DNA from 2 places in the Arthrobacter sp. FB24 genome. Region 1 is predicted to be linked to the other one. Evidence: riboswitches for the same ligand, from Rfam matches in the RefSeq annotation. Region 1 holds a riboswitch; the other holds the start of a gene.
What was found. A riboswitch is a leader RNA that binds a small molecule or an ion and turns the genes downstream of it on or off. The one in region 1 is predicted to bind cyclic di-AMP.
Positions count from the first base shown of each region.

Region 2: another riboswitch for cyclic di-AMP. It lies ahead of ARTH_RS03340 (hypothetical protein); the one in region 1 lies ahead of ARTH_RS21395 (hypothetical protein).

Region 1 is NC_008537.1:44,001-48,207, forward strand. It holds gene ARTH_RS21390 (VIT1/CCC1 transporter family protein) at 1-1,088, opposite strand, end outside; cyclic di-AMP (ydaO/yuaA leader) riboswitch at 1,805-1,964, shown strand; gene ARTH_RS21395 (hypothetical protein) at 1,971-2,753, shown strand; gene ARTH_RS21400 (hypothetical protein) at 3,361-3,729, shown strand.
Region 2 is NC_008541.1:693,923-698,129, forward strand. It holds gene ARTH_RS03330 (dolichyl-phosphate beta-glucosyltransferase) at 1-784, opposite strand, end outside; gene ARTH_RS03335 (hypothetical protein) at 934-1,398, opposite strand; gene ARTH_RS03340 (hypothetical protein) at 1,640-2,416, opposite strand; cyclic di-AMP (ydaO/yuaA leader) riboswitch at 2,416-2,590, opposite strand; gene ARTH_RS03345 (sensor histidine kinase) at 2,739-4,207, opposite strand, start outside.

The sequences.
Region 1 (4,207 bases):
GTTCCGAACAGCATTCCCAGCAGATACGTCACGGCTGCAGCGCCATAGCCGATTCCGAGTTGGCGCAGTGCCATTTTCAATGGAGCCCCGCCGGAGAGCAGCGCCACAATGGCGCCGGTGGTCAGCAGGGCCAGACCGACGATGATGCCGGCGACGATCAGTGCGGTGATGCCCTGGAGCCCGAACAGGTACGGGAGTACGGGCAGAATGGCGCCGGAGGCGAAGAACAGGAAGCTGGAGGTGGCCGCGCCCAGCCCGGTGCCGACGGCTTCGTGCTTGTCGTGGTCGGGGGGTGTCGCCACGGGTTTCTCGTGGGGGTTTTCCAGCGTCTTGACGGCCTTTGCGTTTGCTTCCTCTTCTGCCATTCCCCGCGCACGGTACAGGAGGGCCAGTTCGTTGGCGTCGACGTTCAGGTAGGGAAGCCGGGCGTGGGCGTCCTCGTTCGGGGTGGAGGCTTCGAGGAGTTCGCGCTGGGAGCGGACGGAAACGTATTCCCCGGCACCCATGGACAGGGCGCCGGCGAGCAGCCCTGCCACGCCACTGAGCAGGACCACGCCATTGGACGCGCCGCTGGCACTGATGCCCATCACGAGGGAGAGGTTGCTGACCAGCCCGTCGTTGGCGCCGAAGACGGCGGCACGGAAGCTCCCCGAGAGCCTGTTACGCCCCCTGGTGGCCAAGGCGCGGACGATTTCCTCGTGGATTTGTTCGTCGGCCGCCATGGTGTCGGTGGCGTGGACATCGCCTGTGTACGGGGAACGCGCCTCGGCGCGCTGGGCCAGGGCGAGGACGAACACGGATCCGAAGTGGCGGGCCAGGAAGCCGACGAACCGGGTGCGGAGGCTTCCCTGGCGCGGCTTGCCGACCTGGTCTCCGAGCATGTCCAGCCAGTGCTGTTCGTGGCGGGACTCGGCCTCGGCCAGGGCCAGCAGTATCTCGCGCTCCTCCCCGGTCCGGCGGCCGGCAAGGTCCCGGTACACGGCCGCTTCGGCCCGTTCGTCGGCCAGATACTGGCGCCAGCGGCGCAGGTCCGCGTGGCTGGCGCTCCGGGAGGGGGCTGCTGTGTCTGTCTGGGGCAGGTTGTTCATGGTCATCCTCAAGGCAATACCCTGGACCGGACCCGCTTGGTTTTAAGGGAACCCCGGTCAGAGTGGTGTCTGACCGAAGGTCTCGCTCGCCCGGGTCCTACAAGGCCCGGGTGGCGCACCGGGCATCCTGTTGGAGGATGCCAGTATGTCGATGCGCCGCTGCGTCCGCGGCACGCGGACGGTGGGAACTACTCCCCTTCGATAAGACAAGTCTTCCATATATTCGAAGTCACTGCATGCGTTTGCATGTTTTTCGGATTGCCGAATCTTCATCTCCTGGAAGGCCTCCAGGCGTCATTTCGGTGTGCCGCGGGATTCTTTAGCGCCAGGCGACTGCGGAAAGTGACCGCTAGCCTTACCTGCGTCCGTCGTCGCCGCACGTGGAGGCACTTTTGCCACGACATGAGGACGGTCCGGTTGGTTGGCCTTCCGCGGGTGCAAACAGCGGGGGAGTGCGCGGCTTTGAGTGGCCGGGTTTCGCGGAAGCTAGACACCTCTCTGTCAACAAATGCAAGTCCCTGCAGGCGGCCCGGAGACTTGGAAAGAAGCTTGGGCCGGCCGCCTTTTCTGCTCGCCTGCACCTGGGGGCTGTGACATTTATCCCGTGGCGTTATCAGAATGTGACAATCCTCTCTTACTTAGGGTACGGTCGATTCCGTGCCGGTTCTCTCCAGGGGCGGCACTCCCGGGTCGATTGCCTAACTCTGCCGCTGCCGGGGATCCGTTCGCAGAATTCGTCCGGCAGAGACGGGGAAACCACGTTTGGCCTGGTCCAGGCCTTGGGGTGAAGCCGCGCTACTGCATCTGCAGGAGTTGCGGCCGGGTGACTCCCATCCGAATCCGACAGCTAACCCCGCAGGCATTGGGAGAGGCTACTTTGTCATGTCCACACGCGTTCATGGCCGCCGTCGCGCGGTTACCGTTCACACCAGTCCGCTCGCGAAGATTTCCAAGTCTGCCGCAGACAACTTTGGCGGAGCGGGACGGCAGGCCGCCGTCATCGCCGTTGCTTCAGGCCTCGTTTTATCCAGTGGTATCGCTGCCCAGGCCGCAGAGGCTCCGGCCCAGCAGGACGCGACACTGCCCTCCACGCAGGAAGTGACCGCCCAGGCGTCCGCTCCGCTCAGCGCCGACGCCAGCGTTCGGATATCCTTCGAACGCCCGGCCGTCACCACTACCCCCGCACCGGTCATCGAAGCGCCGGCGGCTGTCGAAATCCCTCAGCCCACACCGGTGGCCAAGACACCGGTGGCCAAGACGCCGGCGGCCCAGTCACCGGTCGCAGCGCCCAAGGTCACCGTTCAGGCGGCCCCGGCGCCGGCCGCTGCCCCTCAGGCAGCGGGCGGAGTCAACGCCACCATGCTTTCGGCCGCGTACGCGCAGCTGGGCCTCATCCAGGACTGCACGCGCCTCGTCGAAAAGGCCTTGGGCGCAGCAGGCATCCCTGTCGGCGACATTGGCCCCATGGCGTTCATGAAATACGGCAAGACTGTCGGCACCCCGGCCCCGGGTGACATGGTTGTTCAGTCCGGACACGTTGGAATCTACGCAGGCAACGGCCAGGTGATCAGCTCGGGCATGAACGGCAAGAACCAGACAGTGGTTCATCCGCTGTCGTGGTTGACCGCAACGGGGCCCGTTACGTTCGTACGCGCCGGCGCTTAGTAACACCCGCGCCCACGGCCGGTGAGGTGCTGCCTTGGGGGTAGCGCGTCACCGGCCGTTGGCATATCGCCCTCCGGTTGATAAAGGCCCGCCGCCGGTGCGGGGACGGTGCCAAAGCTACGGACGGCCCGGACGCCGTTGCCGAAATCCCGCACTGCAGATTTGGATGGCGATTGTTGTTGGTACGCAATGCGGTTCCATGTCTGATTCACGGCCAGGACGACGCCGATCATGTCCTCGGTCCCGTGGCCAGCTGGGCGACCGAGTTCGTACTGGGGTGGCGAAGCAGTCACTGTAGCTGTATCCGACGGCCCAGAACGACGTCAACAAATTCTAGACCTGGATTTCACCATCGCAGTCGAGCTACGCCGGCCCTGGCCGGAGTATCCTTCGGCGCATTCGATCAGATCCCTCTCCGCACTGGCCACCAGATGCCGTAGGAGGATCATGATGTGGCATCGGCAGGAGTCCTTTGCGCGCTGGATTGCCTGCGTCCTCAAATGAATGAAGCCCAGCCGGCCGGTGCAGCGCCTCAGTCAGCGTCCGCCCGCCAGCGCGCGGGAGCCTCAAGGAACGCGTCTACGCCATCTTCACCAGACTGGCTGTCGTGCTGGCGCTCCGCAGCCACGCGGACCAGACCACGCCCGGTGCGGCGGCGGCGACCCTCAGCATCGTGGTGATCTGCTCCCTGCTCGGGATCTTTGTCGCCGATCTCCTGAGCCTCCTGACGGTGCATTCGAGGCTCCCCTCCGGTGAGGAACTGCGCCATATGATCGCGTTCGGGGTGGAGGGTCCTGGTCCTGGTCCTGCTCCTGCTGGCCGCGGCCGGCCTCGGGTTCATGTCACGGCTGTAGCGCTCGGGTGGGCGGTAGGGGTGCTCGTGGTCTCGCTCGCCGTCGTGGGGTTCCTCGCGATCCGGCGCTTCGAGATCCCGTTGCATCACAAAGTCGTCATCATGCTGGCCGAGGTTGCGTAGCCTCTTGATGATCGGCCTTGAACTGCTGGCCCACAACCTCTAATTGCGGCCGCACACGGCGTTGCATACGCGCACCGGAAACTCCTCCGCAAGCGGGGTCAGGTTCGTCCCGACGCGTCGGGGAGAACGGAAGCGGCCCACGGCCGGCGCCGCAATCACATCATGCGAAGACGGACGGCACGGTATTGCCAGAATTTAGCTGAAGCGGAACCGGTCCAGACAGAGGCTCCGGAAGGCAAATGGCGTCACTGGTCGGTGAAAAAGCCACACCGGCTGCCCAACTGAGGGCAGACCAACCGAAGGCAGGCGGGGCCCGCCGCGGCCAACGCCCGCAAGTGCGCCCGCGGCTGGACGGCTCTGACCTCCCTGCCGGGCGCGCATGCAATCGACCAGGCTCTCTGAACGCTAGCGAAGCGAACTTTGCCGGACCGTCACTTGCGGTTCGGCGCGCTGTGGTCCGACGGGCGCCGGGACGCAG
Region 2 (4,207 bases), on a different replicon from region 1:
CACCGTCGGTCCAGTCCACCGGGACCTCGTGTACGCGGAGTCCGCATCTTTCGGCCAAGACCAGCAGTTCGGTGTCAAAGAACCATGCGGTGTCGGCCGTGTGCGGCAGGATGTGCCGGGCAACATCTGCACGGATAGCCTTGAAGCCGCACTGCGCATCGCTGAAACGCGCACCCATCAGCGTATGCAGCAGAAAGTTGTAGCAGCGGGAGATGAATCCCCGCCACGGTCCGCGGACAACACAAGAAGATCGTGCCAGCCGCGACCCGATCGCCAGGTCCGAGTGTCCGGAAAGAAGCGGGGCGACCAGGGGAGCGAGCGCAGCGAGGTCGGTGGAAAGACTCACGTCCATGTAGGCCAGGACGGGTGACGGCGAGGCCAGCCACACGGTGCGGAGCGCGTTGCCGCGTCCTTTGGAGGTTAGCCGGACCACCGTGACCTCGCGTAGTTCCCGGGCCACTCGCTCGGCGGCCTTGAGCGTGCCGTCGGTGCTGGAATTATCCGCCACCGTAATCCGGAACGGGTAGGGAAACGTGCCGGCCAGATACCAGTGGAGTTGGCGAAGGGACTGCTCCAGGCCCTGTTCCTCGTTGTAGACCGGGATGACTACATCCAGGACGGGCGCAGCGGTTCCTGTCACGCCCGTCATCCGCGTATCTGTGGGGGCCCGGCGGACGTGACCCGGCCGGAGGAACGTCGGATCGGGAGGACCCGGCCTGGGGTCGACGGCGGCCTGCGGTTGCGGGTGCAGCGGGGTTCCCGTGGCCAGGTCTGTGAGCGTCATGGTTCAACTATGGCGCCGCCGCATATGAAGAATTTAGGCCGAAGCTGTGCAGCTGCTGTGGGCCTTGCCGGGTGCGGATAAGGGCAAGGGAAACGGCGACAGTGCGCCCGCCGTCTTTGGTGGGAGCACCGCCGCCGCGGTTGGGTGCGTTATGGGCCCAAAAGGTCGCAAACGTTGGTTGCAGTGCCGGATCCTGAGAATCTCCGCAATTCGTTGCCTTGGGAGTCCACAGAGAAATTGACATTCCCCCGCGTGAGGAAAAGCCCGGCAGGAGAGGGGAGCTGAAGGAGGTTGTTGCCGGTGGCCTTCACTTCGATCACGTTTTCGCTTGGAAACGAAAAGAAGAGGACGCCCGTGATGACCAGCTTCAGGGGCTTTCCGTTCGGCCCCGTCAGGGTTACCTTCAGCGCCGGGGAAGTGCTGATGACGTCCCCGGAGGGAGTCGTGATGTTCTTGGCCTTGCCGGTGACTTCACCGGTGACAGGAAATCCGCAGCTAGTGAAAGTGGCGGGTCCGTCCACGGTGATCGGCGGGCCCGAAGGGGCGGCGGCGGCCGGAGCGGCGGCCGCGAAGATTGAGGCCAGGACGGCCGTCGGAACTAACCATTTTTTCATTGTTGTGCTCCCTGCATCTTGATGACGGCGCTGGGGCCGGCAGCCGCTGGGAAGACAATTGAAAGCGGCGGCGACCAACAGTCACTCGTCGACCTTGTGAAAACCTTGTGGCCCCGAAACGGAGCGCGAAGGTCCCCGGGGGTCCAGGAGGAAGCAAACAGCCAAGACGGCCGGGGCCCCGAATCCAAGCATGGATTCGGGGCCTCCGGCGTTGCGAACCAAGGTGGCTACAGGTGCCGGTCTAGTACCAGTTGTTGGCGTAGTGGAAGTCCAGGGCGCCGCAGGGGGAGCCGTACCGTTCCTTCACGTAGTTCAAGCCCCAGTTGATCTGGGTGCGGAAGTTGGTCAGGTAGTCGGACCCGGCGCTGGCCATCTTTTCGGCCGGCAGCGACTGGACAATGCCGTACGCGCCGCTGCTGGCGTTCGTGGCAGTGGTCTTCCAATCCGATTCCTTGGTCCACAGCGTGGTGAGGCACTGCATCTGGTCAGCCGCCCAGCCGTACGTTCCAAGCTGGGAGGCTGCATACGCCTGGGCAGCTGCGGGATCGTCCACGGCTACGGGCGGCGCCGGGGCAGGAGCCGGTTGGGGAGCCGCGGCAGGTGCAGGAGCGGGGGCGGCTGCAGGCGCTTCCGGTGCCGTCTCCTCCGACGGCTTCTCACCGGACGACTGCGCGTTCACGCTGACGGAGGACGGCGCGGGCATGGCGGAAACGAGGATTTTTTCGAACGCGAGCTTCGATTCGGCGTCGGCAGTAGTTGCGGCGCTCCCTGCGCCCGTTGCCGATGTTGCAGGGCCGACGGGTTCGGAAGCCTGGCCGGCGGCGCCGACACCAATCAGCACGGCGCAAGCGGTGGTTACTACTGCGGCCCGGCGGCCGGAGCCCTGCAGGCTGGCAGCGAACCGGGACAGCGGGGACACCTTGGCGGCTGCTTCGGCGCGGTGGCGTGAGCGTTGCGCAGGCGCTGCGGACTTGCGGGAAGCGGGCTCAGGACGTACTTCTGGCGTGGATTTAGTCATGGTTGCCTCTCGATGCCGGCGGAGTTAGCTGTCGGGTTCGGATGAGGTCATCCGGCCGCACGGAACTTCACGTGTCGGCTTCACCCCAAGGGCGGCTATGCAGAATGCCCGGAGACCTGGGTCCCCCGCCTCTGCCTGATCATGAGGAAATCCGGGTAGCGGCAGAGTTTGGCGTCCATCCGGATATGCGGCCGGAACGGTGGCCGCACTCTAAAAACCGTACAGGAGTCCGGCGCTTAAGTCACATTTCGGTAACGAGGGTCACGATGGCGGCGCGTTGGCTTGCGGGATCGCCGAAGCCGGAAGCGGGTTTGCGGTGCCGCTAGGCTTCCGGTAATTCTCCCGGGAGCCGCAGGGCAAACTCGGTGCGTCCCGGGCGTGAATTGACCTCCACGGTTCCGCCGTGCGCCTCCACGATCGACTGCACGATCGACAGGCCCAGGCCACTCGTGCCCTCGGCAGCCGCAGCGCGCGTGCCGCCGGAACCAGAAGCAGAACCTCCCGGACTGGTTCGCGCCGCATCCGCCCGGGCAAAGCGGGCGAAAACCCGGTCCACAAACTCCGGCGGGATCCCGGCACCGTTGTCCGTTACGGTCACCACGGCGCTGCCGTCGGCTGACCGCATCACTCCGGTGACCACGGTAGTGCCCGGTTCCGTGTGCTTGCGGGCATTGGAGAGCAGGTTGGCGATCACCTGGTGCAGCTGCCTGGCATCCCCGCGGACCACCACGGGCTCTTCCGGAAGCTCCAGCTGCCAGATGCGGTCCGGTGCCATGACCTTCTCGTCGCTGACGGTTTCCACCGCAAGCTGCGTCAGGTCCACATCGCTGATCTTTAGCGGCTGGCCTTCGTCCAACCGGGCCAACAGCAGGAGGTCCTCCACAAGGGTGGTCATCCGTTCAGACTGGCTCTGCACCCTGGCCAGCGACTTCTGGCCGTCCGGGGTGAAGTCCTCGGTCATGCGCATGAGTTCCGTGTAGCCGCGAATGGCGGTGAGCGGCGTGCGCAGCTCGTGCGATGCGTCGGCCACGAACTGGCGCACCTTGGTTTCGCTCTGCTGGCGGGCTTCCAGCGCTTTGGAGACGTTATCCAGCATGAGGTTGAGGGCATGTCCCACACTGCCCACTTCGGTTCCGGGGTGCGCGTTCGACGGCGGCACGCGGACTGCGAGGGCCACCTCGCCGGCGTCGAGCGGCAATTTCGAAACCTGCGTGGCGACTTCGGACAGTTGCTCGAGGGGTTTCATGGTGCGACGGATCAGCACCGTTCCGGCAAGGCCGATCAGGATCAGGCCGCCCATCGACACGATCACCATCGTCCATACCAAAGAGTTGAGCGTGTTCTGTTTTTCGTTCAGGGGGAGTCCGGTGACAATCACGTCCCCGTATGGCGCCTGGACCGCCACCAGGCGGTAAGAGCCGGTGGACAGTGCCCGGTCGACGGGCGTTCCGTCGTGCTGGAGTGCCAAAAGAATCTGGTTATCCTCGGGGGAGAGGGACGCCACGGTGGCGTCTTTGGCGAGGAACCCGGCGCTGCTGACAGTCCCGTTATCTATGCGCGCGATGAGCGTCCCGACGCCCTGGCCCGGGCCTTCGAACCCGTCCTGCCTGCCGGACGGGTTGCTGGGCCGTGGCCGTCCTGCCTCGTTCGACAGCCGCGAGGCCTGCCCCAGCCGTTCATCGAGCTGCCTGGTCAGGAAGGAATCCATGGAGGCATAGCTGAACAGGCCGATCGCGCCGCAGATGGCCACAAGGAGTGCCATGGCCACCAGTACCAGCCGGGTGCGCAGGT